Regions from separate parts of the Glutamicibacter endophyticus genome, predicted to be linked through region 3. Evidence: predicted binding sites of a transcription regulator. Region 3 holds the regulator's gene; each other region holds the start of a gene.
The links. Region 3 encodes LexA, which represses DNA repair genes until DNA is damaged. Its sites were predicted from a motif close to TCGAACANNTGTTCGA; they were not measured.
Positions count from the first base shown of each region.

Region 1 (9,577 bases), 930 kb from region 3:
CGAGGTTCTCAAGGCAAAGGGCTCGCGTGCGGGGAATGAGAGCTTCGACGGAGGATTCCGGTGACCGGTATCCGGAGACTAGGCCGGAACAGGCCGCGGGGCGAGCGTCGAGAACCGGTAATTTCTCAAGGGTTCGGAATGCGGCGCCACGCAAAAGGGCTGGATGGGGAGGCCGCTAGGCGCTGGGCCGTGCCTGGTAGGGTCGAACGCCCGGACCGGTGCCTTACCGATCCGGGCGTCGTGGTTAGTCGGAAGCCGTTTCGGCTTCCGACTCGTTGGTCATCGCGAGCAATTTGGCGAAGATCTTCGGTCCGTCTTGTCCGATGCCGTCGTGGTGGTAGTCCTTGGTCACCCAGGCCTTGAGTCCTCGAACCTGCTCGGCGGTGCGGAGAGACAGCTCGCGATCGACGTAGACGTCGTCGTGATACACCGCGGCGGCCACGGGCACTGTGTTCGTGGCCAGCACCTCGAGATCATAGAGCGGGGCAAATCCCTCGTGTTCGGCCAGAATCCGTGCCGTTTCTTCCAACGGTCGAAGAGCCGGATCCTCGGTAAAGTACCAGCGGTACACCATTTCGCCGGTCAACAGGGGAGTTGGCGCGTGCGCACCGAAGGCCGGGAACTCCTCAAGGACCGCTTCGGCGGCCCAATTCGTGGCCTCGCCCTGAGCGTAAATACTCTCATGGAGCACCGCGTAGAGCGGGTTGGAAGCGCGCGAGGCCTGCTCGTAGAGGGCGGTGAGAAAACTATCGGACAGGCGACGCCCGCCCGGGGTGTTAATGAAGGCTTCCTCGAAGACGAAATGCAACTGGTGCACCCGGGCGTTACCGCCTAGGTACTGGCCCAGCATCTGCACCAGCGGGACGGTGACGCGGCGTCCATCGGGCAGGAACTCGTCGTCATTATGGCGTACATGCTCGTAGATGGCGTGCAGGGTTTCGCGGTCTTGCGGGTACCAGGAGAAGTACTCTTCGTTGCGTTCGGCCATGCGCTGGTAGGTGGCCCGATACACGGTGCGGGCATCGGCCTCCAGGGAGGCCAGTCCGCCGGTGACCAGGCACCGCGTTAGCGACTGCGGGGCGAGCGACAGGTAGGTCAGGGTGCAGAACCCGCCATAGCTCTGCCCGAGCGTGGACCACTGCTCGATGCCCAGGTGCTCACGCAAGGCCTCGGCATCGCGGACAATCGAGTCCGCGCGGAAATGCATCAAATAGCGGGCCTGCGCCGCCGGATCTCCGCGGAGTCCAAGCGACTGTCGGTTCGCCGGTGTGGACAGGCCGGTGCCGCGCTGGTCGAGCAGCAGCACCCGGAAATGCTTCACCGCCTCCGCGAGCCACCCCGAGAGGGTGGCGGGGCGCGGGGACTTACCGCCCGGTCCACCCTGCAGATAGAGCAGCCACGGCTTGTCCTGATCCACGCTGACCTCGCGCGCGAAGATTTCAATCTGCTCGCCGGTGGGCTGGGCATGGTCCAGCGGCACCATGAGACGGTGCTCGGTGACGGTCATTCCTTCGTAGTTCATGAGCGTGCCGCCTGCACACCGCCGAGGGCTTCGAGCGCCGCACCGTCGAGCCGACGCGTGGTCCAACCGTCCATGGAGGATGCACCGAGTGCGTCGTAGAACTCGATGGCCGGAGTGTTCCAGTCCAGCACCGCCCATTCGACCCGGCGGTAGCCGCGGGACACCGCGATTTCGGCCAGGGTGTGCAACAGTGCCGCCCCGGTGCCGCGTCCGCGCTGGGATTCGCGCACGTAGAGGTCCTCGAGGTGGATGCCGTGGCGGCCCTCCCAGGTGGAGTAGGTCAAGTACCAGAGGGCGACGCCGACGATCTGACCTGCGTCCTCGGCCACATGGGCGAAGACCTGCGGGTTCGGGCAAAAGAGGTGGGCCTCCAGATCGGGAACGGTATTGCGCACCGCATCGGGTTCCCGCTCATAGTCGGCCAGTTCTTGGATGAGCTCAAGGATGTCGGCGCAATCGCCGATCTGTGCTTCGCGAATGGTTGCCATGTGTTCAAGCTTACTCCGCGCCGGGCGGCTAAAACGTCGGTGACCAGTCCTAAAGTGGAGTGCATGATGGGCGGACACCATGCCATGAGCGGCGCAGCCGCGTGGCTGGCATTAACAACACCGGTAGCACTCGGCGCGGCACACCTGGGCTTCGGCGTACTCGAAACCAACCGTTGGGAAACCTTGGCCGGGGCCATTGTCTGCGCAGGTGCGGCGCTTTTGCCGGATGCCGATCATCATGGCGCCACCATCTCTCGCTCGTTGCCACCGATTTCGAATCTCATTACCCGGGTCATTGGCACGGTCTTTGGCGGACACCGCAATGGGACGCACTCCCTGCTCGGGGTGGGGTTTTTCGTCGCGTTGGCGTGGCTCGCCGACCGCTGGTCGATGCAGACCAGCGCCTTCGGGGTGATTTATCCGGGCGCGGCGCTCTTTAGCATCGTGCTGATTTCCTTCGCCGTGAAGACGATGAAATTCATGCCCGAGCTACTGTGCTGGGTGATCGCGCTGTCCGCCGGCGCCTTCGTGGGGATGAACGCCCCAGCCGATCGCGCGTGGTTCCCGTTAGCGGTGGCGCTGGGTGTGATCGTGCATGTGCTGGGGGATATGCTCACCACCGGTGGCTGCAATCTGTTGTGGCCCATCAAGATCAAGTCCCCGCGGTGGTTCCGCAAGATCCCCGGGATTGGCCTGTGCTGGAAGGGCAACGGGCGCATTGCGATCCCCGTGCTTGGCGACACCGGGTCGCAAGCCGAATGGATGCTCGCCAGCGTGCTGACCTCCTACGTGGCGGTGGCGTTACTCGTCGCGTAACGCCACCGGGTGGCGGTCGGTAATCAGCCCATGCGGCCGATGGAGGTCACCGTGAGTACCGGCGCCCCGGCTTCGTCGGAGGCATCCAGATCGACCTCGGCATTGATGCCCCAGTCGTGGTCGCCGGCCGGGTCAGCGAAAATCTGCCGTACCCGCCAGGTACGGCCCTCCTCGGTGACCAGGAACAAGTCGGCGGCGCGGCCGGCCGGTCCGTCGTCAATATCTTCATGCTCGTCGAAGTAGTCGTCCATGAATTCGGCCCACGCATCGGCGTCGAAACCGGCCTCGCCATCGAGCTCGCCGAGCTCATTATCCTTTTCGTCGGCAAAGAGCTTCACGCGGCGGAACATTTCATTGCGCACCATCACCCGGAAGGCGCGACGGTTGGTGGTCAGCCGTTCGGGAGCCGGGGGAGTGATTTCCTCCTGATGCTCCTCCGGCACCTCGCCGCGACTGAGTTCCTCCCACTCGTCGAGCAGCGAGGAGTCAATCTGGCGAATCATTTCGCCGAGCCATTCGATCAGATCCTCGAGGTCTTCGCGTAGCGAGTCCTGCGGCACGGTCTGTCGCAGCGCCTTGTAGGCGTCGGTGAGGTAACGCAAGAGCACGCCCTCGGAACGAGCCAACTGGTAGTACTGGACGAAGTCGGAGAAGCCCATGGCCCGCTCGTACATGTCACGCACCACCGACTTGGGAGCCAGTTCGAAATCGGCGAGCCACGGGGCCCCGGCCCGGTACTGTTCAAAGGCCGACTCGAGCCGTTCGGCCAAGGGCTGCGGGTAGCTGACCTCTTCGAGGGCGGCCATCCGGTCGTTGTATTCCAGTCCTTCGGCCTTCATGGCGGCAATCGCCTCACCGCGGGCCTTCTTCTCTTGGCCGGAGAGCACCTGGCGAGGCTTTTCCAAGGTGGCCTCAATGGTGGACACCACATCTAGGGCATAGCTGGGGGAGTCCGGATCCAAGAGCTCAAGGGCCGCCAAGGCAAAGGGAGACAGCGGCTGGTTCAGCGCAAAGTTCGCCTGCAGGTGGACGGTGAGCTCATAGTAGTTCCCGAATCGGTCCGGCTGCTCGCGGCGCACCACGACCCCGGTGGCGATCAGTTCACGCAGAATGCCCAGGGCGCGCAACTTCAGTTTGCGCTGCGCCGACGGCGTTTCATGATTCTGGGTGAGCAGGCGCACCGCGGCCTCGAAGGCATTATCTTCGCGCTCGAGCAGGTTCAGCAGCATCGAGTGCGAGACCTGGAAGGAGGACTTCAGCGTCTCCGGAGGGGCGTCGACGATCTTCTCGAAGGTTTTCTCGCCCCAGGTCACGAATCCCTGCGGCGGCTTCTTCTTGGGGATCTGGCGGAGCTTGGTCGAACCCTCGCCATGCTTCTTAACGGCCTTTTCCATGGCCTTGTGGTTCTCGATCGCATGTTCCGGGGCCTGTACGAGCACGGTTCCTGCGGTGTCGAAACCGGCGCGGCCGGCACGCCCGGCGATCTGATGGAACTCGCGGGCGTTGAGGATACGGGTGCGGGTGCCGTCGAACTTCGACAGTGCGGTGATCACCACGGTGCGGATGGGCACGTTAATGCCCACCCCGAGGGTGTCGGTACCGCAGATGACCTTCAGCAGCCCGGCCTGCGCCAACTGTTCGACGAGTCGGCGGTACTTGGGCAGCATGCCCGCATGGTGCACGCCGATGCCGTGACGCACCAACCGGTTGAGGGTTTTGCCGAAGCCGGCGGAGAAGCGGAATCCGGCGATCAGCTCCGCGATGCGGTCCTTCTCCTCGCGGGTGCACACGTTGATGCTCATCAACCCGCTGGCGCGATCGATCGCATCGAGCTGCGAGAAATGCACGATGTATACGGGGGTTTGCTTGGTGGAGATCAGTTCCTCCACCGCTTCCTGCACCGGCTCCATGGAGTAGTGGAAGTGCAGGGGAATCGGACGCTGGGTGTGAGCGACGGTGACCGTCGACTTACCGGTGCGTTCGCTCAACTCCTTTTCGAAGCGCGTCACATCGCCCAGCGTGGCGCTCATCAGCAGGAACTGGCTCTGCGGCAACTCGATCAGCGGCACCTGCCAGGCCCAGCCACGCTGCGGGTCGGCATAGAAATGGAACTCGTCCATCACCACGCAGCCCACGTCGGCCCGCGAACCCTCGCGCAGGGCCAGGTTCGCCAGGATCTCGGCGGTGCAGCAGATGATCGGGGCGTCGGCGTTCACCGAGGAGTCTCCGGTGACCATTCCGACGTTCTCGGCGCCGAAGATCTTGCAGAGGTCGAAGAACTTCTCGGAGACCAAGGCCTTGATCGGCGCGGTGTAGAAGCTGATTTGGTCGCGCGCCATGGCGTAGAAATGCGCGGCGATCGCCACCAGAGATTTCCCCGAGCCGGTGGGGGTAGCCAAGATGACGTTACTGCCGGCAGCCAGGTGCATCGAGGCTTCATCCTGGGCGGGGTAGAGGTCGATCCCACGGGTCGCCACCCAACGCCCGAAGGCCTCGTAGATGTCGTCCTCGGACACGTTGGCGGGATCTTGGGGCAGGTAATCGGTGAGCAGCATGATGTCTCAAGCCTATCGGGCCGCCGCGGTTTGTGCGTCACCGCGCCTCGGCCGTGGGTCGCATAGGCTACGAACTATGGAATGGAACCCGACACAGTACGCGCAATTTTCGGATCATCGAAGCCGACCTTTCTTCGATTTGCTGGGACGGATCCCGCAGCTCGATCCGACGAGCATCGTCGATTTGGGCTGTGGGCCCGGGAATATTACCGAGGTACTCGCCCAGCGCTGGCCGCAAGCGCAGGTGCTGGGGTTGGACTCATCGCCGGAGATGGTCGCTCGTGCCAATGCCGTGGCAGCAGCCGAGAATCTCAGCTTCGCCCTGGCCGACGCGGCCAGCTGGGATGTGCCCGAGGGTACCGATCTGTTGGTCTCGAGCGCGATGTTGCAGTGGCTCGACGGGCATCAAGTGCACCTCGAACGCTGGCTGCGGCAGCTAGCCCCCGGCGCGGTGGTGGCTATCCAAGTGCCGGGGAACTTCACCTCACCGTCTCATGCGGTCATGCGCGAGGTGGCGCAGAGCCCACGCTGGGTCGAGAAGTTGCGTGGGGTCCTGCGCCACGGTGACGCGGTCGCTGACCCATCCGACTACCAGCAGTTATTCATTCGGTGTGGTCTCGAGGCCGACGTGTGGGAAACCACCTATCAGCAGTTGCTCACCGGCGCCGACCCGGTGCTTAGCTGGGTGCGCGGCACGGCGTTGCTGCCGGTCAAGGCGGCGCTGTCCGCGGCGGATTACCTCGCCTTCGAAGACGACTATCGTGCGGCGATCGCCGAGCATTACCCTTCGTTCACGGCCCTCGATGGTCAACTGCTGACCAACTTCCCATTTCGCCGGATCTTCATGGTGGGCCGCAAAAACTGACCCGGTTTACCAGCCGCGAGCCTGCCACTCAGCCAGGTGCGGGCGCTCGTCACCGAGCGTGGTGGAATCTCCATGTCCGGGCAACACCAGCGTGGCGTCATCAAAGCGTTCGAAGACCCGCTCGGTGACGTCAGTAAACAGCGACATGAAACGTTGCGGATCATTGCCCGTGTTGCCAACGCCTCCGGGGAATAAGCTATCGCCACTGAGCACAACCACCTGGCCCGAGGAGTCTCGTAGCACGTACGCAATCGAGCCTGGAGTGTGTCCGCGCAGGTGAATCGCTTCGATGATCACGTCACCCAGCTCAATGTGTTCGCCATGGCGCAACGGATGCGAGGTCTTGATGCCGCATTCCTGCTCGATACCCGCGACGTCGTCAGCGCCCGCATAGGTGGGGACCGGGTACCGGGAGCTCAGCTCGGCAAGCGCCCGCACGTGATCCCAGTGCTGGTGGGTCGTCGCAATGCCCACAAGCTCGGGATTGGGGCCGTCCGCCGATGCCTCGGAGAGTAGGCCTGCAATGGCTTGGATATCGTCGGCGGCGTCCACGAGGAGTTGTTGACCGCTCGCCCGCTCGGTTACCAGGTACACGTTATTGTTCATCGAGGAGACGCTGACCCAGCGAATCACCACGTCGTTAAGTACAAGTTCAGCCATGGCTCCAGCCTACGTCTCCCGAGCAGACCTGCGCGATAGGCTCGGGGGCGGAGAAGCAAATGTGGCAAGGAAGGGATCCCGTGAGCGAACTGGAGTTCATTAGCGTCGATAACACATTGGAGACGGCGCCCTATCAGCAGGTCCGTGAACAGTTGCTCGGTGCAATCGCCTCGGGGCGCTTGGCTCCGGGTACCCGTCTACCGTCCGTGCGGGCGCTCGCCGGACAGGTCGGTCTGGCGGTGAACACGGTGGCGAAGGTCTATAAGGAGCTCGAAGCCCAGGGAGCCGTGGTCACAAGGGGGCGGCACGGCACCATCGTGCAGGCCGGCGCCGAGGCCGGCGAGCAGGCGGTTTCGGACGCGGCCGCCGATCTGGCGCGGGTGGCCCGGACGTGGTCGGTGGATGAGGAACGTGCGGTGAAGTATTTGCGTGCGGCCTTTAGTTCCCTGCCGGACTAGCGTCCAAGCGTCGGGGATCTGTGCCGGAGCCAAGCCTGACATCGGCAAGTACAATGCGTGCCTATCACTACCTTCGGGCCACGCGCCGAGTTGCCCGCGTCGGGTTGTCGCGCCGGGGCCAAGATTTCGGGACCCTAGTGGTCCAAATGCGCGAGCTTAGGCGGTTGCACGACGGTTCGTGATTCCGTGCCCCGTAGTGAACCGCAGCGGCTTGGTGACCTCGTGGACTCAAGTCACCGCGTTGGAAGAACCGCCTCGGAAAACTGTGCTGAAGAGAACACCGATTCGAATCAATTTTCGATTATTATGGCAGGGTGGCTACTACTGCAGAGAGCAAAACCTTGGATCTTTCGCGCCTGATCGTCAAGGGCGCCCGCGAGCATAATCTGAAGAACGTCGACCTGGATCTGCCGCGCGACGCAATGATCGTGTTCACCGGGCTCTCCGGATCGGGCAAATCTTCGCTCGCCTTCGACACCATTTTCGCCGAAGGGCAGCGTCGCTATGTCGAATCGCTCTCGGCCTACGCGCGCATGTTCCTCGGCCAGGTGGATAAGCCGGATGTTGACTTCATCGAGGGGCTTTCCCCGGCGGTATCCATCGACCAGAAATCCACGAGCCGTAACCCGCGCTCGACGGTGGGTACGATCACCGAGGTCTACGACTACATGCGTCTGCTCTGGGCGCGTGTGGGACGCCCGCACTGCCCGGAATGTGGCGAGCCGATCTCCAAGCAGTCTCCGCAGCAGATCGTCGACCAGCTACTCGAGCTACCGGAGAAGACACGCTTCCAGGTACTCGCCCCGGTGGTTCGTGCCCGCAAGGGTGAGTTCGTCGACCTGTTCGCCGAGCTGTCCTCCAAGGGATTCGCCCGTGCCCGCGTGGACGGGGAAACCATTCAGCTCTCCGAACCGCCGAAGCTGGCCAAACAGTACAAGCACACCATCGAAGTGGTCGTGGACCGACTGGCCATTAATGATTCGGTGCGACAGCGGCTCACCGACTCGGTGGAAACGGCGCTGAATATTGCCGAGGGTCGCGTGGTGATCGACTTCGTCGACCTGGATGCCGAGGACCCCAAGCGTACCCGGGCCTTCTCCGAGAACCTGGCCTGCCCCAACGAGCACCCGCTGGCCATCGACGAGATCGAGCCACGTACCTTTTCCTTCAACAATCCCTTCGGTGCTTGTTCGGCCTGTAGCGGTATCGGCACCAAACTCGAGGTCGACGAGCAACTGATCGTTCCGGACCCCGAGGTGACCCTGGCCGAGGGTGCGATCGCCCCGTGGTCGTTGGGCAAGGCCACCACCGAGTACTGGAACCGGTTGATCGAGGGCCTCGGCAACGAACTGGGCTTCACCATGGACACCGCCTGGAAGGATCTGCCGGCCAAGGCCCGTGCCGCGATCCTGGGCGGCAAGGACCATAAGGTCGTGGTGCAGTACCGCAATCGGTTCGGTCGCGAACGCAAATACTCCACCGGCTTCGAGGGTGTCATCTCCTACGTGCACCGCAAGCACCAGGAGACCGAGTCGGATCACGCCCGCGACCGCTACGAGCAGTACATGCGGCAAATTCCGTGCCCGACCTGTGGCGGGGCACGACTCAACCCGGCATCCTTGTCGGTGCTGGTCGGTGGCAAGTCCATCGCCGCGGTCTCCGCCATGGACCTGCGTAGTGCCAGTGACTTCCTCACCAGCCTCGAGCTGACCGAACGTGAGGCGAAGATCGCCGCCCAGGTGCTGAAGGAAATCGGCGCGCGTATGAAGTTCCTGCTCGACGTCGGGCTGGAGTACCTGACGCTGGAGCGTGCCGCGGGCACCCTTTCCGGCGGTGAGGCTCAGCGCATCCGGCTGGCCACGCAGATCGGGTCCGGTCTGGTCGGGGTGCTCTACGTGCTCGACGAGCCCTCCATCGGCCTGCATCAACGCGATAACCGACGCCTGATCGATACCTTGTTGCACCTGCGGTCGTTGGGTAACACGCTGATCGTGGTGGAGCACGACGAGGACACCATCGCCGAGGCGGATTGGATTGTCGACATTGGCCCGGGCGCCGGTGAACATGGCGGCGAGGTGGTGCACTCCGGATCCGTGGAGGGCCTGAAGGCCAACACCCGCTCGTTGACCGGCGATTATTTGGCTCGTCGTAAGCAGATCGAGGTGCCGGCGACCCGTCGCGCCGTGGACCCAGCGCGGATGCTCACCGTCGTG
Region 1 is NZ_CP174200.1:2,082,401-2,091,977, reverse strand. It holds gene ACJD00_RS09745 (alpha/beta fold hydrolase) at 245-1,522, opposite strand; gene ACJD00_RS09740 (N-acetyltransferase family protein) at 1,519-2,010, opposite strand; gene ACJD00_RS09735 (metal-dependent hydrolase) at 2,074-2,826, shown strand; gene ACJD00_RS09730 (DEAD/DEAH box helicase) at 2,850-5,381, opposite strand; gene ACJD00_RS09725 (methyltransferase domain-containing protein) at 5,458-6,246, shown strand; gene ACJD00_RS09720 (MBL fold metallo-hydrolase) at 6,253-6,906, opposite strand; gene ACJD00_RS09715 (GntR family transcriptional regulator) at 6,987-7,364, shown strand; gene uvrA (excinuclease ABC subunit UvrA) at 7,679-9,577, shown strand, end outside.
Region 1: the regulator LexA is predicted to act here: its motif matches at 7,650-7,665, upstream of uvrA (excinuclease ABC subunit UvrA).

Region 2 (9,577 bases), 740 kb from region 3:
AAGTGCAACTCACCACGGGCGAGCCGTGGCTTGAGGATATTAGCGGCATCCATGGTCCCGGATTCGCCGGCCCCGGCGCCGACCAGCAGGTGCATTTCGTCGATGAACAAGATGACCTGTCCCTCGAAGTGGGCGACCTCATCCAGTAGACCGGTCAGGCGCTGCTCGAAATCACCGCGGTAGCGGGTGCCGGCCAGCATCCCGGGCAGGTCCACCGAGACCAGAGATACGCCCTTGAGTTGTTCGGGTACCTCGTCGGCAACGATGGCGCGTGCCAGCCCGTCGACGATAGCGGTTTTGCCGACACCGGCCTCACCGAGAAGCACCGGGTTGTTCTTGGTGCGTCGCGCAAGAATCTCAATGACCTGTTCGATCTGCGTTTCGCGGCCGATCACCGGGTCAATTTGCCCGTCGGCGGCCAGCGCGGTCAGGTCGGTGCCGAAGCGCTCGAGCATGGACTGCTCGGGTTCTTCTTCCTGCTGGTTTTCGGCAGTTGCGCGCTCGTGCTGCGCCATGGCCGCTTGCTGTAGCGCCTGAGCGGTGATTCCGTGTTGCGCCAGCAAGTTGCCGACCGGCGACTCGGGGGAAAATACGAAAGCGAGGAACAGGTGCTCCGGGTCGATGTAGGTTGACCCGTAGTTGCGGGCCACCTGGTACGCATCGAAGAGGGTGCGCTGGGCCGCAGCCGACAGCCGGCTGGGCTTTTCGGCGCCTTCGACACGCTGCGGCATACGTTCGGCGGCGGCCTGTTCCAAGGCCTCGAAATCAATGCCCATGAGCTTCAGGTGCTGCCCCACCGGTTCGGTGTGTAGCAAGGCTAGGAGCAGGTGTAGTGCGTCAATTTCCTCGTGCCCGTTTTCGTGAGCGCCGGATGCCGCCTTGGAGACCACCTCGTGGGTACGCTGCGATAGCAGGCGAGTGATGTCGATGGGACGGGCGGCCTGAGCTCGCGAGGAGAGGAACCGCGACAGGAAATCCTCAAACGAGCCGTCGGATGAGGAACCGAAGAATGCTGGCAAGTGAGCCTCCTAAAACATGAGTGGTCTTTGCTCATGTTTAACGCATGAGGCGCAAATCTATTCCCGCCGGGTTCCGAAAGATTAACGATTGAGGTTAATCAGGCCGATCCGGGCTGCTTCTACCAGTACCTGAACCCGGTCACGCACATCGAGCTTCACGAAGATTTTGGCCATGTGTGTCTTGATTGTTGTTTCGGCGACCCCTAGTTTCCGGGAGATCTCCGGATTGTTCAGCCCCTCGGCCAGCAGGTCTAGAATTTCGAGCTCGCGGGCAGTGAGCGCTAGCTCCTTGGCCAAGGGCTCTCTTTGGCTTACCGGATTGTAGGCCTGTTTGACCGCGCCGATGAGGTCATTGGACACCGAGGGGGAGATTGCCGCCGTGCCCTGATGAACCGAGATAACCGCGTCGACAATCTCATCGGGTTCACTGTCTTTGACCAGGTAGCCGCTAGCGCCGGCCAGGAGCACCGGCACGAGGTAGTCGTCGGCCGAAAAGGCGGTTATTGCCAGTACCGCGGGGCTGTGCGGCAGCTTCTTGATCAGCTCGGTGGCCGTAACGCCATCCATGACAGGCATCTGTAAATCCATGATGACCACATCGATCTCATTCTTTTCGCAAAACTCCAGCGCGTCTTTCCCGTTATTTAGAGAATTTACGAGTAAAATTCGCTCATCCGTTGATAGAATCGTGCCCAAGGCATGGCGGATCAGCGGCTCATCGTCCACGATTAGTACTTTAATTTGGTTCATCGGTGTCCTCTGATGACTCGTATATTCCGGTCTAGACTGCGGTGTCTTGAAGTATATAAGTAATCAGGTTGGGGGATCATGATGAAAGTTCGGAGTATGCTCGCGGCGCTGGCGATGGCCGTGGCTCCGGTGGCGGTGCTGGCAGCACCTGCCTCCGCGGCTTATGGTGGTTCTGGCAGTCAGGCTTCACAGCCGGCCGGATGGGGCGATGATTTCAGGGATTGGATGTGCCGCACCTACGGCAAATACTGTGACTAAATCGCCCATGAAGTAGACAAGGCAGGTTAACCACACTGGACACGGAAAAAAGAACTCGTCTTTTCGCGGTAGCCCGTTGGATCAGGTCACTGACCATCACAGGCCGTCAGGCAGTGATCTGGTCCGGCCTTGTCCTTATCGCGACGACCACGGTCTCCGAACTAATGACTCTGTTGGAGTTCGGCATTGATGGGTCGTCGGAGGCCACGATCACCGGTGCGGTGGTCGGGCTGATTATTTGTGTTGAGCTACTTTTGGCCTTGCGCTGGCTGACGCTGACGCTGGGCCTTTATTTGGCCACGCTCTATATAGGCCTCAGCGAGTTCGATAATCCGCTGATGGTGATCATCACCCTGCTGGTATTTATGGCGTTGGCCGCTAGTTCGACCAAGTCTCGAGTGCGCACCCTGTATCTGATCTTCAGTGCTCTCTGGGTACCATATAGTGTTATCCGCGCCGGCGATGCTGCCTTCATTCTGGTGGTCTTGGTTCCCCTGGCCCTTGGCGCCTATGTCGCCGCGCGCAGTGTTTTCCGCTTGAGCCAGCGAAATTCGGAGCATCAGCGACGCCTCAACGAGGCCCAGGAGCAGGCCGAGCGGGCGCTACGTGAGGAGCGCAAAAACATTGCGCGGGATTTGCACGACATTGTCGCTCACGACATCACTATTGTGGCCATGCAGTCGAAGGCCGCTAAATTCGCGCGCGATGAGCAGACCGCCCGCGATGCCTTGGACACGATATCCAAGCTGAGTTCCGAGACCTTGCACGACTTGCGACTCATGCTCAATGTGTTGCGCACAGACGGGACGATGAGCAGCGGACAGGGCGAGAAGAACAGTGCGCCGGCGGCCACCACCGTGCAGGTAGTCCACGGGGCCGAAGTCTTTAGCACCCGCCTGCGCGAAGCAGGGTTTGCGGTAACCTCCAGCGTGGATGAGGAAATTGCGCATCTGCCGCGGTCGGCGCAAACCGCGCTGTATCGAGTGATGCAGGAAGCGACGACGAACATCATCAAACATGCGCTGCCGAACTCCCCGGTGACCTTGAATCTGTCCAAGAATGGGGCCGTTGCGGTCCTCGAGATGATCAACGTGCCCAATACCGATGGAAAGCGGTCGAATTCGCTTCCCTTCGGAGGCAGTGGGTTACTGGGAATGAAAGACAGGATGAACACCTTTGGTGGCAGTTTTACCACCTGTACCGCGGAAAACCGCTGGATTCTGCGGGCATCCATCCCTTTCTAACCGCTACCCTCCTACTAAAGTATGATTTCGCATTTTTGCCGGACGCGATAGGTTAGTTATGTATCGGTGGAAAGCCGATCACAACCGGGAAGCCGATGATGTTTTGCGAGTGGCGTCATAGGTGCTCCGGGAGTGATTAAAGGTGTATTGCGCCGCCCTACGAACCGATCTTTCACGGATCAGTGCCCCCATCACTGATCCACGTTCGTAGGGGGCGCGATGCACCTTTTACGCGGCAATACGATAATTCGCCACAGTAATCGTGACGAAAGATCAAGGCAGGGACACACACCTTCGGGTGAGTCCCTGCCTTTAGCCTTTTAGAGTGAGTTCTACGCCTCGCCGGATGGCTCGACGGTTTCGGCCGAAGCTAGGAGCTGATCGGAAACTTTCTCCAAGGCGCGTTCGAGCGCCGCACGCAGAACTTCAGGCACGACGATGTTCTCTTCGATGTGCACCATGCCCTCGCGCTCAAAAATACGCAGCAGAGCTTCGACCTGTGGAACCGACTCCTGTAGCAATGGAATCAGGTGGCGCTGTTCTTCGGGAAGGTCTTCTGCGACCGGAACCTGCAGGGCGAACTCCGTCCGCGGCGGTCGGGTGGAGGCGGCGTTGGTGAGCACCCCGGCGACCATTTCCGCGACCTGACGCTGTCCCTCGGTCTCCAGTGCGTTGAGCAGCACATGCGAGAAGATAACCTCGGCGATCAGTTCCTTAATCAGGCGGCTGCCCGGTCCCGCACTGCCGAGCAGAGCTTCGCGCAGGGATTCGGTGGGAACCGCGTTGGGTGCCTCGTAGCGCAGCATGGCCGTGCCGATCAACGCATCCCACAGAGCCGCAAGGCGGGGGATCTGACGTAGTTGAGCCACAACGGTGCCGTCGGCTGGCTCCCATGGCTGGGTGAGTTCCTGCTCGGCATTGGACTCAACGGTCACCGTCAAGCCCAAGGCTCCGGCGGCCCCGCTGAGCTCCTCGTCGTGCAGTACGCCCTGCGGATCGGTTCGCTGCCCTTCGCCCACCCAGCGGATCAGTTCGCGTGCGGCAAAGACAAAGGGCATCTGCTCGAGTGCCGCGTTGGCCTCCTCGTCCTCCATGAAAGGCACCACGATGGGGGAGTCGCCCGACATGCGCGAGAGAAACTCGAAGGTCTCCTTGAAATCGTCCACCGAGCCACCGAAGTTCGCGCTGTTACCGAGGAAGACTAAATAATGCTTGAGCAACGCGGCGCCGGCCTGCGAGGCTTCGGAGCCCAGAGTAGCCAGGTGTCCGAGCTGCTCCCCGAGCACCTTCTCATCAAAGGTGGTCACGTCGACGCTCTTGCGCAGCTGAGCATGGACGGTCAGCAAGGTCGTCAGCCCCTCGAAGGCCGCACGAGTTTCGCTAGTGGGCTGTCCTTCGCGCTGGAAATGTGCGAAAAGCTGCTGCTTAAAAGGCTGCAGGGCCTGACGTACTTCGGCTTCGAAGGGAGCCGTGCCAGTGGAGGCGCTACGTGCCGGGTGTCCGGTGGAGGTGTTCTTCTTTTTCGGGGTCTTACGTGTGGCCATAATCGGCGAAAAGTCCTTCGAACGAGTGCGGGGTTTACTTCAAGTCTACGCAGGGCCATGGTGTGGCTGGCCATTCGGTGGCATGCGCACCCCATTGCCAAAGTTCGTGTGGCGCGCGAGAGTGAACTCAGGCGCCCGTGTGGGGCGCGTCGGGCACACAAGGAGCGTGGAGCGTGGCGAGGGACGCTGGGCCGGAACATGTGGTGATCGTCGGTGCCGGGATCGTTGGGTTAAGTACTGCCTGGTATTTACAGCGTTATGGGGTCCGCGTAACCGTGGTGGACCGAGGTGTGGTGGCTGCCGGTTCCTCATGGGGTAATGCTGGTTGGCTGACCCCGGCGCTCACCCTGCCGTTAGCCGAGCCAGCAATTCTGCGCAGCGGTTTGAAGATGATCCTCGACCCGGCTTCTGCGTTGTATATTCCGCCGCGACTTGACCTTGGGGTCCTGCGCTTTTTGCTTGGTTTTGGCTGGCATTGCACGCCCCGGCAGTGGGCGCGAGCCATGGCGGTCTTCTCCCATCTTGGTGGCTCCGGGATGGAGGCCTACGCCGAGCTCAGCGAGGCAGACACGGCAGGACCCGGGGTGAGTGAACCTACTCGCGCCGCGACTCCGTTTCTTGCAGCCTTCCGCACCGAGACCGACCGGGCAGTCCTTGCACGGGAGTTTGAGATGATCTCGCGTAGTGGTGGATCGGTGGACTTCCGGTTGCTCGATGCGGCGCAATTGCGCGCCATGGAACCGAGCTTATCTCCGCAGGTGCGCTGCGGTGTGGCTATTGAACATCAGCGCTTCATCAACCCGCCAAGGTTTCTGGCGGCGCTCGCCGACAGCGTGCGCGCCCGTGGCGGGCAGATCATCGAGGCCCTTCAGGTCACCGACGTGCGTGCCGGTGCACGACAGGTGAAAATCATCGGTAGCTCCGGCCGGGCGCTGACCGCGGGCCGGGTGGTATTAGCTACCGGGGCCTGGCTGGGTGATCTGGCTCGCGACTTCGGCGTGCGGGTCAGGGTGCAGGCCGGGCGAGGTTACTCGTTCAGCGTGCAACCCGAACAGCTCCCGAGTCGTCCCATCTACTTCCCAGCGCAACGGGTGGCCTGCACGCCGTTGGGAGACCGTTTGCGCATCGCTGGGACGATGGAGTTCCGTGACGCGAACCATCGACTCGAACCGGCACGTATCGAGGCCATCGTCGCCGCGGTTGCACCGTTATATACCGGTATTGAATGGGAGGAACGGGCCGAGGAGTGGGTCGGCGCGCGTCCCTGCACCGCCGATGGGTTGCCGCTGGTGGGGCAGACGAACGCCGAGCGCGTGTTTGTGGCCGGCGGGCATGGCATGTGGGGAGTGGCCCTCGGCCCGCTCACCGGCAAGATGCTCGCGGCACAGATCGTCGGCGATGAACCGGTGCCGGAGTTAGCCGCGCAGTTCAATCCGTTGCGCCGCGGGTTCTAAGCGACTGGCTGCGGCCGTGGCTAGGGGTGGCGCACTCCCTGTCCGGCCAGCATGGCGCGGTAGCCCTCGCGGTAGCTGGGGAATGCCGGTTGCCAACCGCTCGCGCGTAGCCGGGCGTTGGAAATGCGGCGGTCACCGCCGCGCCGGGCGGTCGGCTCGGCGTTCTGCTCCGGCGGGAGAGGTACCCCCAGTTCTGCGGCGAGGAAGGTATAGACCTGCGCCAACTGAGCCGGCTCGTCGTCATTGACCATGTACAGGTCCTGCGGTGCATCCAGGGCGGCGACATGGGTTAGCGCGCTGGCCAGGTCATCGCGGTGGATGCGGTTGGTCCAGTGCGAGCCGGTGGGCAGCACGGCGGTGCCGCCTTGCACCAGATCCAGTAGCCGGGTACGCCCGGGACCGTAGATGCCCGAGGCGCGCAGGATCGATACGGGAAGCCCGCTAGTGCGCAGGAGCTCTTCGGTTTCCGCGAGCACCTGCGAGGTCTCACGGCTGGGGGCCAGCTCAGTGGATTCGTTGACCCACGCTCCGTCCGTGCCGCCGAGCACCGCCGAGGAGGAGACATACAGCAAGCGTCGCAGGCGCGGGGCCTGGGAGTTCAGTTGCGCGATCAGGCGCTGCGCCACCTGCAGGTAGCTACGCCGGTACCCTTCCGCGTTTCGGGCGGCCGGAACCGGCGTCAACACCACGATGTCGGTGGCCTCATCGATGCGCGGGTACTCGGCGGCCGCGGTGAGATCCACGCGTTCCCCGTGGAAACCGGTTGGGAGCTTCTCCGGGGTGCGCCGCCAGGCGGTGACCTGATGGCCGTCGGCGAGCCACCGCAGGCCGGCTTCGGTGGCGACATCTCCGCAGCCTACGAGCAGAATCTTCATGGCACCAACCTACCGCGAATAGGTGCCGACCCTTGCCTGCCCCGAGCGGTGGGAACTTGCTAGAATCACCCTGAGGTCGAATATGTGTTCTAGTTAGGGGGTGGGGTGATGCAACAGGGGATGATTCCGGAACCCGAGGAGGCCGGGCATCGCCCTGTGGCAGCGGTGGCAGCCATGGGCTTTCCCTCACCGGCACGCGACTACTTCGATGGCGGATTGGACCTGAACCGCTTACTGGTGCGCGACCGAGTTTCTACCTTCATACTGCGCGTCGAGGGCCAGGCCATGGTCTCGGCCGGGATCTTCGACGCGGACGAGATCATCGTGGATCGCTCGCTGCCGGTGAAAGATGGCAGCGTTGTGGTGCTCAGCCTCAACGGCCAGATGCTGGTTCGGCGCTGGGTCGCACGCGCCGGTCGCACTGGTCTACTGTGCGATGAATCGCCGCTGCCGGTGTGGCTGGCCGAGCAGGATGACCTAGAGGTCTTCGGGGTGGTGACGCGCTGCCTGCACCATGTGCGGTAGCTAACACGTTGATGCACCCGGCGCCGAAACGGAGGCTCACGCGCGCGAGGGTGGACGCTGGGATGGCCAGCTTGATGCCCGTGGCACGGTGCATCAATAGGGTGTCAAGATTCCGCTTCAAGGCATTAAGCGGGCATTAAAAACCGGGGCGCTCAACGCGAAGTGGCGCTGAACTGGAAGAGAACGGCCCACGCCGGTCGCCAACTCCAGCAGCATCCCGAAAGGTCGTCTTCGTGCCTTCCTACCAGCGGCCAAAGCCCCCGACGATACAGCGTCTGCCCTCGGCACCTCGCAAGCAAAATCGCTGGCAAATCGACAATCCGGTGCGGCTGGTTCCGGTGGGCTTTCTCGTGGCCGTGTTGCTGGGCGCCGGGCTGTTGATGCTACCGGTGGCACGGACCGGCCCCTCCGGTGCCGACCCGCTGACCGCGGTTTTCACCGCCGTGTCCGCCGTATGCGTCACCGGACTTATCACGGTGGATACCGCAACCTATTGGACGCCCTTCGGGCAGTTGGTCATCCTCGGGCTGATTCAGATCGGCGGGTTTGGAATCATGACCCTGGGTACGCTGCTGGCCCTGCTGGTGCGGCGGAAGTTGGGGTTGCGCGGGCAACTGATGGCAGCGACGGAAACCCGTTCGCTGAACCTCGGCGATGTGCGTCATGTGCTGTTACTGGTTGCCAAAATTACCATCGGCATTGAGCTGGCCGTCGCGGCGGTCCTGTCTGTGCGGTTCTGGGCGACAGGGCACGACATCCCGCATGCCATCTATACCGGTGTCTTCCACGCCATCTCGGCCTTTAACAACGCGGGCTTTTCTACATACAGCGACAGCCTGATGGGCTTTGTGGACGACCCATGGATCATCATTCCGATCTGTGTGGCCATCGTCTGCGGCGGACTCGGCTTTCCCGTGATGATCGAGCTGCTGCGCCGCAATGAGGATCATCGAGGCTGGGCGTTACACACGCGTCTGACCGTATGGGGTACTGCGATTATGCTGGCGCTGGGTTTCCTCGCGTTGGCCAGCTTTGAATGGAACCGTAGCGAAACGCTGGGGCATCTCTCGCCCGGCGGCAAAATACTTGGTGCGCTGGGACTGACGGTCTTTCCGCGTACTGCGGGCTTTAACAGCATTGACTACGCCGACGCCTCGTCCGAATCCCTTCTTGTCACCGACATGCTGATGTTCATCGGTGGCGGAAGCGCCGGTACCGCCGGTGGCATCAAGGTCACCACCTTCTTGGTGCTGGCTTTCGCCCTGTGGAGCCAGATTCGCGGGCACGAGCAGGTCACGCTGGGTAATCGGGCCATTGGCGAATCGGTCCAACGTCAGGCACTGAGCGTGGTCTTGCTCGGCATCGGCGCGGTGCTGGTCGGCATGATCGTGCTCCTGCGAGTAACCTCCCACACGGTCGAAGAGGTGCTCTTCGAATGTGTTTCGGCCTTCGCCACTGTCGGGTTATCCATGGGGATCACCGGAGATCTGCCGCCGGCCGGACAATGGGTGATCATTCTGTTGATGTTCGGTGGCCGCGTAGGAATGGTCACTGTGGCCACCGCCCTGGCGCTGCGCTCAAAGATGCTGATGTACCGGCTGCCCGAGGAGCGACCGATCATTGGTTAGCGTCGCAACAGCCCGGAACCTGCCGCACCATATGATGCACTGGGGAGACAACTGCCAGCAGGAGGAGATGGCCGCGGTGGAACTAGGGATGAGCGATACGAGCGAACCACCCCGGACGGTACTTGCCGTCTCGGGGCGGGCGGAATCCAGCGGCTTGATCGAGCGGGCCCTGCGCGGCCTACCAGAGTCCGGCGAGCTCATGGCCGTGCACGTGCCGGAACCCGGTGCCGCGGAGCAAGAACGGGAGAACCTCATGCGGCTGCGCGAGCGCATCGAAGCC
Region 2 is NZ_CP174200.1:414,199-423,775, forward strand. It holds gene ACJD00_RS02075 (ATP-dependent Clp protease ATP-binding subunit) at 1-1,019, opposite strand, end outside; gene ACJD00_RS02080 (response regulator) at 1,101-1,745, opposite strand; gene ACJD00_RS02085 (hypothetical protein) at 1,848-2,027, shown strand; gene ACJD00_RS02090 (sensor histidine kinase) at 2,192-3,271, shown strand; gene ACJD00_RS02095 (hypothetical protein) at 3,604-4,815, opposite strand; gene ACJD00_RS02100 (NAD(P)/FAD-dependent oxidoreductase) at 4,989-6,269, shown strand; gene ACJD00_RS02105 (SDR family oxidoreductase) at 6,290-7,144, opposite strand; gene ACJD00_RS02110 (LexA family protein) at 7,253-7,669, shown strand; gene ACJD00_RS02115 (TrkH family potassium uptake protein) at 7,903-9,297, shown strand; gene ACJD00_RS02120 (ATP-binding protein) at 9,329-9,577, shown strand, end outside.
Region 2: the regulator LexA is predicted to act here: its motif matches at 7,221-7,236, upstream of ACJD00_RS02110 (LexA family protein).

Region 3 (9,577 bases):
CGAGATCGAGGACCTCATCGCCGCCTCGGGCGGTGGGGCATTGGTGCTCTTTACTTCTAAACGGTCCGCCGAGGAAGCAGCCGAGATCCTACGCCCTCGTTTGGACACTGAGATCCTCTGCCAGGGTGAAGGCAGCATGAAGTCGCTCGTGGAGCAATTTGCCGCCGACCGCGATAGTTGCCTGTTCGGCACGATGACTCTCTGGCAGGGCGTCGACGTCCCGGGCGACTCCTGTCGACTGGTGATTATCGACAAGATTCCTTTCCCACGCCCCGACGACCCCATCTCCAAGGCGCGTACCGAGGATATTGCCCGGCATGGCGGGAATGGGTTCATGCAAGTCTCGGCCACCCACGCGGCCATTCGTCTCGCACAGGGTGCCGGACGTTTGATCCGTTCGGTTAACGACAAGGGTGTTGTGGCAGTGCTCGACTCCCGTATGGCCACCGCACGCTACGGAACCTTCCTGAAGGGCTCGTTACCGCCGATGTGGCCTACCGTCGATAAGAAGACGATCCTCGGTGTGCTGAAGCGCCTCAAGCCCTAGAGAAACGGTGAGGTTCCAGTGGAGTCCTTTCGATCACTTGCCGCCGGCGCGGCCCGCGATACACACGCGCGCTTTGGACGTCACCTCGCCGGACTACCCGGTACATTCATTGGACGAAGCCACGATAGGCAAGACGATACCCGGCACATTCGCGACTTAGGGCCCTGGAACTACTGGTGGCAGGCGCACTATTTGGATGCGATCGTTGACGATGCCGAGCTGTGGCTTGCATCAGGGGAGCGGCTCCGGGCGATGCAGGAAATCCGGCGGGCTAAGGCGTTGCTACGCGGAATCTTCTTGCGTAATCTCGGCAAATTCCCGAATGCCTTCTACGACGACATGGCGTGGCTTGCGTTGGCGGCGCGTCGTCTGGAACGCCTCACCGCAGCTCTTCCGGGGCAACGGGCCCCGTTGGCTTCCCTGGCGGTCCATCAGCTGGGTCGGGTTCTAGCAGCGGCCGGAGATGACCGTTTGGGTGGCGGAATTTACTGGAATCGCTCAAGAGACTTCAAAAATACGCCGGCCAACGGCCCGGCCGCGCTTTTGTTTGTTCGTACCGGACGCTATACGGCGGCCCGCGCGCTGATGCAGTGGCTCAATGAGCATCTGTTCGACACGGCTCGCGGCCTCTACTTCGATGGTCTGCGTCTGAAGGATGACGCCGTAGATCTCGAACCGGCTATTTACACCTACAACCAGGGCACAACTCTGGCCACGCTGTGTGCCTTGGGTATGCCCGAGGATCTGACGCGTGCGGCCGACTTGATTCACGCGATTCGTCGTGAATTGGCTGACGAGCACGGCTCCTTGCCGATCTCGGCGGCCGGCGACGGTGCACTATTTACCGGCATCCTGTGCCGCTACTTGGCACTGTCCGCAGGTGACCGGCGACTTCCCTCCGAGGTGCGCGATAAGGCGGCGCAGATGGTGCGCAGCACCGCGCAAACGCTGGTGGAACGGCAGGAGATTGAACTATCTGCGGTCGTGCAGCGCTGGATGATTTTCAACGCCGCGTGCCGGTTGAGCCCGGCGACCTCGATACCGAACGCCTAGAGCGAGCGCATCACCGAAACAACGCGGCCCATAATGGCGGCACTGTCGCCCAGAATTGGCTCGTAACGGGAATTCTGCGGCAACAGCCACGTATGCCCATCGCGCTGCCGGAAGGTTTTGACCGTTGCTTCCTCGTCGAGCAACGCCGCCACAATGTCACCGTTTTCGGCGGTCTGCTGCCGACGCACGACAACCCAGTCGCCATCGCAGATGGCAGCATCAACCATTGAATCGCCCGAGACTCGCAACATAAAGAGTTCGCCATGACCGACCAACTGCCGAGGGAGCGAGAAGACGTCTTCTACGGTCTGCTCGGCCAGGATCGGGCCACCGGCGGCGATACGCCCTACTAGCGGAACCATCGTGGTATCAGCCGAGGTACTGAGCTCGATGACTTTGGACTCTTCTGCCGGGCTGGGTTCCTCGGCTGCCGGTGCAGGTGCCGATCCATCTTCGCTTAGCTGCAATGGAAGGAGGATCTCCATGGCTCGCGGACGACGCGGATCACGTCTGATGTAGCCCAACTTTTCCAACTGCCCCAGCTGATGCGTCACGCTTGAGAGGCTTGCCAGTCCGACCGAGTCGCCAATCTCACGCATTGATGGCGGGTAGCCATTCTTCCCGATAGCGCGCTGAATTGTTTCGAGAATCTTCTTCTGACGAATAGTCAGGGATCGAGCGTTGGATCGCGGAGTGCGTTGCGATGCTGACATGAGTTTCTGCCTTCCCTAAGCCTTCTGATCCCGCCGGTGAAAGACAAACTGTCGGGGCCGAATGCTGTGATGTTTCCATTGCTCGATTACTTCGAAATCTTAGTAGAAGATGACTCCTCTTTCAAAGATTTGTTCGAAGGTGTCTGGACAACGTCGATCGAGCGGTGTTAGAACAGATGTACTACTTCCGAATACATGTTCGAACTAGTTGTTCGAATTCGAACTCGGATCACTCGTAGCCACACATGAGGAGAAAACATCATGGGTACTCTTGCGTTGGACGCCACCACCAAGGCCGCTCCCTTGAAGATCAAGATCAATCGTCGCGGTTGGGCCGTGCTGGTAGGAATCCCCGTATTTGCGCTGACCGTCGCCGCGGCTTTCTCCGTGGCCATGTTCTTCAATTCCGCACAGGCCAGTTCCGCCGCGCCGCAAGGGCAAGAGTTCGTTGAAGTGACCGTGATTCCTGGAGACACGCTGTGGGATCTGGCTCGTGAACACGCCGGAGAGCACGATATCTACTCCGCTATGCAGTACATCAGTGAGATCAACTCCATCGAGTACGGCGCGATTCAGGCGGGCGACACCCTGCAGATCCCGGTTCTCGACTAGCCTGTTGAAGTGCGGTTTATTACCTAGTAGCGACCTCGATTGAAGCGGGAGGTCACTACGCGACTAGAATTAAACCGTGAATGACCGCAGTGAACTTTTGAGTCAGCTGCCCTTACGCGAGAATCTCCGAGGGCTTTCTCCCTATGGCGCGCCACAGATCGACGTGCCCATTCAGCTGAACGTCAACGAGAACACCCATCCATTGCCCGAGGCAGTAGTTCGGGCCATTAGCGATGAGGTAGTGGCAGCGGCAACCACACTGAACCGATATCCAGACCGGGAATTTACCGAACTCCGCGAACGTCTCGCCGACTATCTGGGTCACGAGTTAGCCGCCGACAATATCTGGGCGGCCAATGGGTCCAACGAGATCCTTCAGCAGATTCTGCAAGCATTCGGTGGTCCAGGACGTAGCGTAATGAGCTTCGTTCCGACCTATTCGATGTATCCGCTGCTTGCCAGTGGCACCGACACCACCTTCATCGCCGGGACCCGTGATGAAGATTTCGAACTAACCGCCGCATCGGCAGCAGCCCAGGTGCGCGAGCACCGACCCAATATTGTCATCCTTTGCTCGCCGAATAATCCAACCGGTACGGCGTTGGGGCTAGATGTCATCGAGGCCGTATATGAGGCGTGCTCCGAAACCAACGCCATCGTCGTTGTCGACGAAGCCTATGCCGAGTTCTCCTTGGCTGGAACGCGTTCGGCGCTGACCCTGCTTGCCGATCGCCAACGGCTGATCGTAACGCGTACCATGTCGAAGGCTTTCGCCCTTGCTGGTGCTCGACTGGGCTATCTTGCGGCCGCGCCCGAGGTCACCGATGCCATCCGTCTGGTACGTCTGCCGTACCACCTTTCCGCGGTCACCCAAGCTACTGCCATTGCTGCGCTGAAGAACGTGGATCTACTTTTGGCGGAAGTCGAAGCCATCAAGGTGCAGCGTGACCGGATCGTGGAACGACTCAAAGAACTTGGGCTCAAGCCATCGGTGAGCGATTCGAATTTTGTGTTTTTCGGCGGGCTCGACGATCCAGAGGCCATCTGGCAGGGACTTCTGGAAGCAGGCATTATCGTGCGAAACAACGGGATCCCCGGAACTTTGCGCGTGACGGCCGGTACCGAAGCCGAGACGACGGCCTTCCTCGACCGACTGGCCGAGCTGTTGGACGCAGCGAACTAGCGAGAACGAACTACCGCAAAGGAAATAATGACTGCCGAACTGATTGGCGCACGTCGGGCACGCATGGAACGCGTGACTAGTGAATCCTCCGTGTTTGTGGAACTGGACCTCGATGGGACCGGCACCAGCGAGATCTCCACCAGCGTTCCGTTCTATGACCATATGCTCACCGCGCTGTCCAAGCACTCGCTGATCGACCTGACAGTCCGCGCGACCGGGGACACGCATATCGACGTGCACCACACCGTCGAGGACGTTGCGATCACCATCGGCGAAGTTTTGCGCGTGGCCTTAGACAACAAGGCCGGTATCCGTCGCTTCGGTACCGCCTATGCGCCCTTGGACGAGGCGCTGGCACGTGCCGTTGTAGATGTCTCCGGGCGCCCTTACCTCGTCCACGGGGGCGAGCCGGCCGGTCAGGAGTACCACCTCATCGGCGGGCACTTCACTGGTTCCATGACGCGCCATGCCTTTGAAGCGATTACCTTCCACGCCCAGATTTGCGCGCATATCGAGGTACTTTCAGGTCGCGACCCGCACCATATTGTCGAGGCACAGTTCAAGGCCTTTGCCCGGGCGCTACGCGAGGCAACTGAACCCGATGCCCGCATGGGTGACCAAATCCCGTCGACGAAGGGTGCACTGTAAGCATGACTGCAAAGAAGGTCGTCGTACTCGAGTACGGTTCTGGCAACGTTCGCTCCGCGGTCCGTGCATTGGAGGCCGCCGGGGCCGACGTCGAACTAACCGCTGACCCGAAGGCGATTCAGGACGCCGACGGTGTGGTGGTGCCCGGGGTGGGAGCCTTTGCCGCCGTGATGGACGCACTGAAGGCCAGCGGGTCATGGCGTTGGATCGGTCGGCGCATTGCCGGCGGTAAGCCGGTACTTGGCATCTGCGTGGGACACCAGGTGTTCTTCGAACGGGGCGTCGAGCATGGGGTGAAAACCGAGGGCCTCGGTGAATGGCCTGGCGTGGTCGAGCGTCTGAAGGCCGATGTCATCCCGCACATGGGCTGGAACACCGTGAAGGCTGCCGAAGGGAGCAACCTTTTCAAGGGCATCGAAAACGAGCGTTTCTATTTCGTTCACTCCTATGCGGTGCTGGACTGGGCGTTTGACGTAACGCAGCCGGCGATGACTCCGCCGAAGGTGACCTGGTCAAACCACGGGAGCGATTTCGTGGCCGCGGTAGAAAACGGCCCGCTCTCGGCTGTGCAGTTTCACCCGGAGAAGTCCGGAGAGGCCGGCCAGAAGCTACTGCGCAACTGGTTGGCGAGCCTCTAATATGTGGTCCGTAGTACTTCTCGGACTCGCCGGATTCCTCGGCGGTGGAGCGCTATCGCTACGTAAGCAGAGCGCACATATTTCTTGGCAGATTGCCCTTTGGGTGCTGGCCGTGACCGCAGTTGTCGCCGCCTGGGCCCTGACGTACTAAGAACTTCAAGGAGAAGACAAGCAATGAGCGAGCTACCCATTCTTGAGCTGTTGCCCGCCGTAGACATCGCCGGGGGACAGGCGGTGCGTCTGGTGCAGGGTGAAGCCGGCTCCGAAACCGGCTACGGCGACCCACTCGAGGCCGCATTAGCTTGGCAGAACGACGGGGCACAGTGGCTGCATCTGGTGGACTTGGATGCCGCTTTCGACCGAGGGCATAACACCCAGATCGTGCAGCGTATTGCCGAAGAGCTGAAGATCAACGTCGAACTATCCGGCGGCATCCGCGACGATGCCTCGCTGGAGCGCGCCCTGGATTTTGGGGCTACCCGCGTCAATCTGGGTACCGCAGCGTTGGAAAACCCGGAATGGACCGCCCGCGCCATCGAGCGCTTCGGTGACAAGATCGCCGTGGGGATGGACGTGCGCGGCACGACCTTGGCCGGACGTGGCTGGACCAAAGAAGGCGGAGACCTCTGGGAGGTGCTGGCGCGTTTGGAGGATGCCGGATGCGCGCGGTACGTAGTCACCGACGTGACCAAGGACGGCACCCTGCGCGGACCGAACGTCGAGCTGTTGCGTGAACTCTGCGCCAAGACCGATAAGCCTATCGTCGCCTCCGGCGGTATTTCCTCGCTGGAAGATCTGCGCGTGCTACGCGAACTCGTTCCTGCCGGTGTTGAAGGCGCGATTATGGGTAAGGCCCTCTATTCGGGGCAGTTCACCTTGCCCCAGGCGCTCGACGTCGCCGGACGACCTTAGCCTCAGAGGGGAATTCCCCAGCATTTCGGCTCAGGCCGGCAGCGCATGACAGGTGCGCTGTCGGCCTGAGCCGTTCTTAGGACCGTGCGTGGCGCAGCGCACTATGAGTTCAGCCGCAAGGACAACCTCGCCGCTTGCCCCGACCGATAGCATGGAGCCATGAGCAGTCACAACCCAGAGCAAACCCCGCAGCGCCACCTGCCCGGACATATCGCGGCGGCCCTGGCCAGAGCCGGTGAACCGAGCGATTCTGCGGGACAAAGCTGGGAAGGTCGAGACCTCAGCGGCGAGGGAAACCCGCTGCACAATTTCGATCAGGATGACGGACTCGCGAACCCGGACGTGGTGGCCGCAATACAGGCGCTTCGTGCCGGAACCGGTGATGAAGCGGGCGTGCATGCGGCGCTGGCCAACGCACGCGTATTTGTTGCCGTGGTGGCTCAGCTCGGCGAGGAAGCGATGACCGAACACGGATTCGCGTCCGATAAGGAAGCCGATATGGCGCTGGTGAAAATCAAGGCGCCCGACGGACGTATGGCACTGCCGATCTTTACCACGGTGGACGATCTGCAGGCATGGCACCCGCAGGCGCGTCCGGTCGCAGTTTACGCACCTCGGGCGGCGCTCTCCGCGGTCAGCGAGGAAGCTCAGCTCTTGGTGATGAACCCCGGTAGTGAATTCACGTTCGTGCTGCGCCGTCCGGGTGTGTGGACGCTGGCGAAACAGGTGCCCTGGGTGCCAAGTTATCGCGACGAATCCCTGGCGGAGGTCATCGGCCAGGTGGTTGCCGAGCATCAGACGATTGATTCGGTACGCCTGGGCCCAGGCCGAGGTGTGGCCAGCCGCGACCGTGATGGCGCGGTTGTCGGCGGCGGGGGAGTTGGCCCCGAACTGAACGTACAACTGGTTTTCCGACATGGAACACCGAAGGAACTGGCCGAAGCTACGGCCCGCCAGATCCATACGGAACTTGCTCAAGATGTTCACTTCGCCGAAGCAGTGGACTCGATGGAACTGAGTTTGATGAGCACGGCACACTAAGAAAGGACAAAGATAGTGTGGGCATGAAACGGTACTGGCAGATCCTAAGCCAGCCTAAGATCGCGACCCTACTAGTTATCGGAATGGTCGCTCGCCTACCTCATTCCGCGCTCAGCATGCTGCTGTTGCTGCATCTGGTGCTCAACCTCGATCAAGACTGGACGACCGCAGGTCTCGCCACCGCGCTGATGACCATCGGTATTGCGATCGGTGCTCCGTGGCGTGGTAGCCGGGTAGATACCTGGGGCTTACGCAGAGCCCTCTTGCCCTCGGTCATTGTCGAAACCGCAGTGTGGTGCACCGTGCCACATGTGTCGCTGCCCTTCGTTTATCTCCTAGCCTTCATCGGCGGCCTGTTCGCGCTGCCGGTTTTCTCTGTGGTCCGTACCGCCTTGGGCATTATGACCACCGGTGAAACGCGCCGTTCGGCCTTTGCCCTAGATGCGATGGCTACCGAACTGGTATTCATCGTCGGACCAGCATCCGCCGGACTGATCGCCACCCAGATCAGTACGACCATCGGCCTGAGCGTGATCGGCATCAGCACCTCGCTGGCCGGGCTCGGTCTCATGTGGCTCAACCCGCCCACCCGGAGCGAGAGCACAGAAGGTGAAACTACGGCCAGTGCCCACGAGGAACGCCTCGGCGCCGAGGCGAGCCTGCTAGCCTCGGCTCCGGCCGGTGTGCACGAAGTGGAAGGCGAACTGATTTTCGCCGGTGCGAAGTCCACCAAGGCACGGATCAAGGCGCGCGGACGGGCCTTTAAGAGCCGCTTTAGCTGGATGAGTGCCACCGTGCTGGCCGTCTTTATTGCCGCCGGCGGGGCCGGGGCGTTGCTGACCGGAACCGAAGTGGGGATCGTGGCCGATCTGGAACACCGCGGTGTTCCCGCAGATCTCGGGATCGTCTTCTTCTTCTGGTGTGCTGCCTCGCTGGTCGGTGGGTTGTTCTACGGCATGATTGAACGGCAGATCTCCCCACTGTTCCTCCTTTTGGCCATGGGCGTGCTGACCATCCCGATGTACTTCGCCACCGATACCTGGTCACTGGCGCTGCTGTCGATTGCCCCCGGCTTGCTCTGTGCACCGACCCTTTCGGCAGCCTCCGAGTGGCTTACCGACCTTGTGGCCGAAAAGCGACGCGGTGAGGCGATGGGTTGGTACGGCACGGCGATGACCACCGGCACCGCCTTGGGTTCGCCGCTGACCGGTGCCATGGTCGATGGCTACGGGTCCGGACCGGCCTTCGCTGGCATCGGCATTCTCGCGGTGTTCGTCGTGCTCGTGGCCCTTGTCGCACAGCAGATTAGGCGGCGCATTCGGGGGCGTCGACGTTCGGCGTTGAATCAAGTCCACTAGGTTGCTTATGGCGCCATAACTTACCGGCTGGGTCGCTTTGGCGGCCCAGCCCTCCTACTTAAGTACAATGGCGCGGCCGGTCACCGGCTGATAGGTTCGACGTGATCGGCGATCATGACGACGACGGCGCCGATAGACGACTAGTAGGCGAACCGATGGAAGTGATATCCGCATGTTGATCGATCCAGTCCGCGGGTGGAGATTCGCTCTCCTTGCGGTGATCTATGCGGGCTTCTTGCTGGTGGTTGGTGAACTGGGCGTGCCCCTGATCTGGTGGGCCATAGCGGTCGTTGGCCTGCTAGGGGCCGCGACGGGTATTTGGGTGTATCGCCGAGAGCATTGGAACTTTAGAGCCCGTGGGAGCAGCCTGTATTGGGGCGGCATCCTGATCTATACAGCCCTGGTGTTCTACACCCGAACGTTGGGAGGAATCGCAGGACTCATTCCTGCAATCGCGGTAGTGTGCGGCGGATTCGTCTGGCTGTATCTGGCTAAGGTCTGCGTATCAGACGACGAGCTCGTCGACAGCCCGATCTGATGTCCGCAAGAACAAAGGGCCCGCATGCGTAGACGCATCCGGACCCCATGACTTTAATCTCTTAAATTTGTACCTAAATGCCGCTTAGTTCACCGGGCCGGTGAACTTTTCGCCCGGACCCTTCCCCGGCTCGTCCGGAATGATGGACGCTTCGCGGAAAGCTAGCTGGAGGCTGCGCAAACCGTCGCGCAGTGGAGCGGCGTGCTGTGAACCGATCTCCGGTGCACCGGCGGTGACTAGGCCTGCTAGTGCAGTGATGAGCTTACGGGCCTCGTCGAGATCCTTGAGCTCATTGGCGTCGTCGCCCTCGGCGAGACCGCATTTAACTGCGGCG
Region 3 is NZ_CP174200.1:1,150,247-1,159,823, forward strand. It holds gene ACJD00_RS05450 (ATP-dependent DNA helicase) at 1-547, shown strand, start outside; gene ACJD00_RS05455 (glycoside hydrolase family 76 protein) at 566-1,600, shown strand; gene lexA (transcriptional repressor LexA) at 1,597-2,313, opposite strand; gene ACJD00_RS05465 (LysM peptidoglycan-binding domain-containing protein) at 2,575-2,925, shown strand; gene ACJD00_RS05470 (histidinol-phosphate transaminase) at 3,002-4,108, shown strand; gene hisB (imidazoleglycerol-phosphate dehydratase HisB) at 4,136-4,756, shown strand; gene hisH (imidazole glycerol phosphate synthase subunit HisH) at 4,759-5,394, shown strand; gene ACJD00_RS05485 (hypothetical protein) at 5,396-5,545, shown strand; gene priA (bifunctional 1-(5-phosphoribosyl)-5-((5-phosphoribosylamino)methylideneamino)imidazole-4-carboxamide isomerase/phosphoribosylanthranilate isomerase PriA) at 5,569-6,306, shown strand; gene ACJD00_RS05495 (SseB family protein) at 6,466-7,347, shown strand; gene ACJD00_RS05500 (MFS transporter) at 7,371-8,705, shown strand; gene ACJD00_RS05505 (hypothetical protein) at 8,878-9,243, shown strand; gene ACJD00_RS05510 (DUF1844 domain-containing protein) at 9,328-9,577, opposite strand, start outside.